DNA from 2 places in the Jeotgalibaca porci genome. Region 1 is predicted to be linked to the other one. Evidence: a T-box and tRNA genes for the amino acid it is inferred to sense, from the RefSeq annotation. Region 1 holds a T-box; the other holds one or more tRNA genes.

Region 1 (2,172 bases):
ACGGTACGACCAACTGCAATACCTGATCCATTTAGTGTATGTGCGTATTCTACCTTGCCTGTCTCTTCATTACGGTAACGAATCATTGCACGGCGCGCTTGGAAATCTTCCGTATTTGAACATGAACTAATCTCACGGTATGTATCTTGAGCAGGTACCCATACTTCAATATCGTACGTTTTAGCAGCTGCAAAGCCCATATCTCCTGTACATAATACGATCGTACGGTGTGGCAGACCAAGATTGCGTAATACAGTCTCTGCATTGTCCGTCATTTTTTCTAACTCTTCATATGATTCACTTGGTTTACTGAATTTCACTAATTCTACTTTATGGAACTGGTGCATACGAATTAGACCACGTGTATCACGGCCGGCACTTCCCGCTTCTGAACGGAATGATGGACTCATTGCTGTAAAGTAAACTGGCAATTCCGCTTCATCCAAGATTTCATCACGGTAATAGTTCGTCAAAGGCACTTCTGCTGTCGGAATCAATGTTAGGTTACGCTCATCTGTTAATTGGAAAACATCTTCTTTAAACTTAGGAAATTGTCCTGTACCGAATAATGAAGCTTCGTTCGCTATATATGGAGGAATTATTTCCGTGTAGCCATGTTCGCCTGTATGCAAATCAAGCATGTAGTTGTAACAAGCGCGTTCAAGACGTGCTCCTAATCCTTTATAGAAGACAAAACGTGAACCTGTTACTTTGGCAGCACGTTCAAAGTCTAGAATTCCTAAATCTTCTGCAATGTCATAGTGCGGTTTGGGTTCAAAATCGAAGTGACGCGGCTCTCCCCATTTGCGAACTTCAATATTATCATCTTCGTCGTCTCCTGCCGGCACAGATTCGTGGGCAACGTTCGGCAGACGTGTTGAAATGTAGGTCATTTTTTCTTCAACGGCATTCAAATCCGCATCCATTTGTTTAATTTGTTCGCCTACTTCTTTCATTTGCACGATTTTATCATCCGCGTTTTCTTTGTTACGTTTTAATAAAGCAATTTCTTGAGAAACGTGGTTACGTAACTGTTTCAACTCTTCTGCTTTCACAATCTTTGCACGACGCTCTTCGTCCAATTGAATCAATTCCTCTAAAATGGCTGCATCCACACCACGCGCCACCAACTTTTCTGCCACGCCTGCATAATCTTCGCGTATTCTCTTCATATCTAACATTTCTTTTCCTCCTTTTTCTATATAAAAAAAGCCATCCCATCCCAATAGATATCTATTGGGACGAAATGACTTAACGTTCGCGGTACCACCCAGCTTCGGATACACGTGTATCCACACTTTAGACGATAACGGGGGACCCGAAACAATTTAATCAAGATGACTTGTTTTCATTGTTTGCTTCATGTGCGGATTCAGTAACAGCTTCTATCGGTTTACACCACCCACCGACTCTCTAAAGGAATACTATTACCTACTATTCACATGCTTGGCATTCTTTGTGTTTAATTACCTTCATTTTACTCGATAACAAGGTGTGTCGTCAACTTAGCTAAAGAATCCGCCTACGAAATCTGTCACTGAGTTCCAGCCATTGGCAGCCGTATTAGCTACCCAACGCCATGCCAAAACTAAAAAGTTTGCTTTTTCAACTGTTCTTTCTACTGCAACAGTCGCTTCGTTTTGTGTGCCATCCAAGTAACCAAGATCATCGCCCTCGATTGAAAGGGCCACATTTCCGACTGTTGTTCCTTTTTCAATTGGCGCTTCTATCAGACCGTCCGCATTCAATAACTCGGAATTCAAAGTCAATTCCGTCGCAACTACGCGTTCTTCTTCTGTTTTTGGCGTTACAACAAAAATATCTTCGTTATAAATCAAACCAACTGTTTCTTCTTTACCTTTTGCAATCGTTAGTTTTTCTTCCGTTGCAACGGCATCTCCACTTGAAGCGATTTGAACTTTTTCAAAATTACCAAAAGCAAAATCCATCAAACGAGCTGTTTCGCCGAAACGTCCGTCGTTATCTTCTGCGCCGATTACAACTGTAATAACGCGCATATCATCTTGCAAAGCTGTTCCTGTAAAGGAAGCCCCTGAAGCATCTGTTGTTCCTGTTTTCAAACCATCTACACCTGCTCGTGCGTATGGTTGATTTGGTAACATCAAATTATATGTCATCATGTGGATTTCGTCTCCGGAACCTTCCATGAAA
Region 2 (2,172 bases), 880 kb from region 1:
CCGTACAACCGTCCAGACTTTATTTAAGCATCAAAAAGGCATTCGCAACGCCTGTTTATATACCCTTTCTAACGGGGCAATTGAAGGCGTCAATAATAAAATCAAGAACATCAAACGTTCTGGGTTTGGTTACCGAAATTATAGTCACCTGCGTGCACGGATTCTCATCAGTTATCGTCTGACAGCAAGTCGTTTTGAGCCGAAGGCATTGCACTATCAGGATGAACTAGCTCACCAAGGTGAATAAAAAAAGTCAAAGCGAAAAATTAATTCTCGCTTTGACTTTCATAGGGTCCACCAACACTATTTGACATAGAACCGAAAAAAGCCCTCAACTATATTAGTAATAGTTGAGGGCTTTACTGTACTCAATTAAGCGGGTGAGGAGAATCGAACTCCCGACAACAGCTTGGAAGGCTGTGGTTTTACCACTAAACTACACCCGCGTGGCGGTCCCGACGGGATTTGAACCCGCGATCTCCTGCGTGACAGGCAGGCATGTTGACCCCTACACCACGGAACCGAAAAAAATAACACTGTGAGTTTGCACTCAAGTGTATCATGCTTGAAAGTTGCTAAAGCAAAACAATCATGAAATTGCGGGGACAGGACTCGAACCTGTGACCTCCGGATTATGAGCCCGACGAGCTGCCAACTGCTCTACCCCGCGATAATAAAATATTAATATATTTTGGATATCTATAAAAAGATATCAAAGGAGGATAAGAGATTCGAACTCTTGCACGCTTTTACACGCCTGACGGTTTTCAAGACCGTTCCCTTCAGCCGGACTTGGGTAATCCTCCGAAATAAGCTGATATTAAAATATGTCATAAACAATGACAATGACCCGTACGGGACTCGAACCCGTGTTACCGCCGTGAAAGGGCGGTGTCTTAACCGCTTGACCAACGGGCCATGAAATAAAATTGTAATACGGAGAAGGAGGGATTTGAACCCTCGCGCCGGTATGATCCGACCTACACCCTTAGCAGGGGCGCCTCTTCAGCCTCTTGAGTACTTCCCCAAAAAACGTTTAAATGGGCCTAAATGGACTCGAACCATCGACCTCACGCTTATCAGGCGTGCGCTCTAACCAGCTGAGCTATAGGCCCTCAGAAGCGGGTGAGGAGAATCGAACTCCCGACAACAGCTTGGAAGGCTGTGGTTTTACCACTAAACTACACCCGCTAAAATGGCTTGGGACGGAATCGAACCGCCGACACCTTGAGCTTCAATCAAGTGCTCTACCAACTGAGCTACCAAGCCTATTTCTGAGTCACTTCTGTTTTATTTCACACAGTCATGAAATTGCGGGGACAGGACTCGAACCTGTGACCTCCGGATTATGAGCCCGACGAGCTGCCAACTGCTCTACCCCGCGATAATATTAATTGTCTTTAATTCCATTTATTTCGCTGCATAAGTAGCAAGATATCTGGTATAGCGGCGGAGGGAATCGAACCCACGACCTCCCGGGTATGAACCGGACGCTCTAGCCAGCTGAGCTACACCGCTAAGTATATGGAATGGAGACTAGCGGGATCGAACCGCTGACCTCCTGCGTGCAAGGCAGGCGCTCTCCCAGCTGAGCTAAGCCCCCATAATACTATTACTATATCGGGAAGACAGGATTCGAACCTGCGACCCCTTGGTCCCAAACCAAGTGCTCTACCAAGCTGAGCTACTTCCCGATGTTAAAAATGCAACCAGTAGGAGTCGAACCTACAACCGCCTGATTCGTAGTCAGGTACTCTATCCAGTTGAGCTATGGCTGCAATATGCAAAAGCGGAAGACGGGGTTCGAACCCGCGACCCCCACCTTGGCAAGGTGGTGCTCTACCACTGAGCTACTTCCGCAAAAAAATGCCGGCTAAAGGACTTGAACCCTCGACCCTCTGATTACAAATCAGATGCTCTACCAACTGAGCTAAGCCGGCTAATATGCGGGTGAAGGGACTTGAACCCCCACGCCTTGCGGCGCTAGATCCTAAATCTAGTGCGTCTGCCAATTCCGCCACACCCGCGTTTTCTATTATTAATAATAGAATGAGGCATGCAGGGTTCGAACCTGCGACCCTCTGATTAAAAGTCAGATGCTCTACCAACTGAGCTAATGCCTCAAATAAATTAAATCTCTTTATCTGACCCGTTTGAAAGTCAGATAATGGA

What was found. The T-box of region 1 lies ahead of serS (serine--tRNA ligase). A T-box ahead of a tRNA ligase gene usually reads a tRNA of that ligase, here a tRNA-Ser.
Region 2: it has a tRNA-Ser gene. The T-box ahead of serS (serine--tRNA ligase) is inferred to sense a tRNA for this amino acid. The anticodon was not compared.

The regions. Positions count from the first base shown of each region.
Region 1 is NZ_CP049889.1:1,093,014-1,095,185, forward strand. It holds gene serS (serine--tRNA ligase) at 1-1,181, opposite strand, end outside; T-box leader at 1,235-1,457, opposite strand; gene G7058_RS05580 (serine hydrolase) at 1,506-2,172, opposite strand, start outside.
Region 2 is NZ_CP049889.1:213,710-215,881, forward strand. It holds gene G7058_RS01185 (ISL3 family transposase) at 1-247, shown strand, start outside; tRNA gene G7058_RS01190 (tRNA-Gly) at 376-446, opposite strand; tRNA gene G7058_RS01195 (tRNA-Asp) at 448-523, opposite strand; tRNA gene G7058_RS01200 (tRNA-Met) at 598-670, opposite strand; tRNA gene G7058_RS01205 (tRNA-Ser) at 717-806, opposite strand; tRNA gene G7058_RS01210 (tRNA-Glu) at 847-918, opposite strand; tRNA gene G7058_RS01215 (tRNA-Ser) at 938-1,027, opposite strand; tRNA gene G7058_RS01220 (tRNA-Ile) at 1,042-1,115, opposite strand; tRNA gene G7058_RS01225 (tRNA-Gly) at 1,121-1,191, opposite strand; tRNA gene G7058_RS01230 (tRNA-Phe) at 1,197-1,269, opposite strand; tRNA gene G7058_RS01235 (tRNA-Met) at 1,312-1,384, opposite strand; tRNA gene G7058_RS01240 (tRNA-Met) at 1,445-1,518, opposite strand; tRNA gene G7058_RS01245 (tRNA-Ala) at 1,531-1,603, opposite strand; tRNA gene G7058_RS01250 (tRNA-Pro) at 1,621-1,694, opposite strand; tRNA gene G7058_RS01255 (tRNA-Arg) at 1,705-1,778, opposite strand; tRNA gene G7058_RS01260 (tRNA-Gly) at 1,789-1,860, opposite strand; tRNA gene G7058_RS01265 (tRNA-Thr) at 1,868-1,940, opposite strand; tRNA gene G7058_RS01270 (tRNA-Leu) at 1,946-2,027, opposite strand; tRNA gene G7058_RS01275 (tRNA-Lys) at 2,051-2,123, opposite strand; tRNA gene G7058_RS01280 (tRNA-Val) at 2,169-2,172, opposite strand, start outside.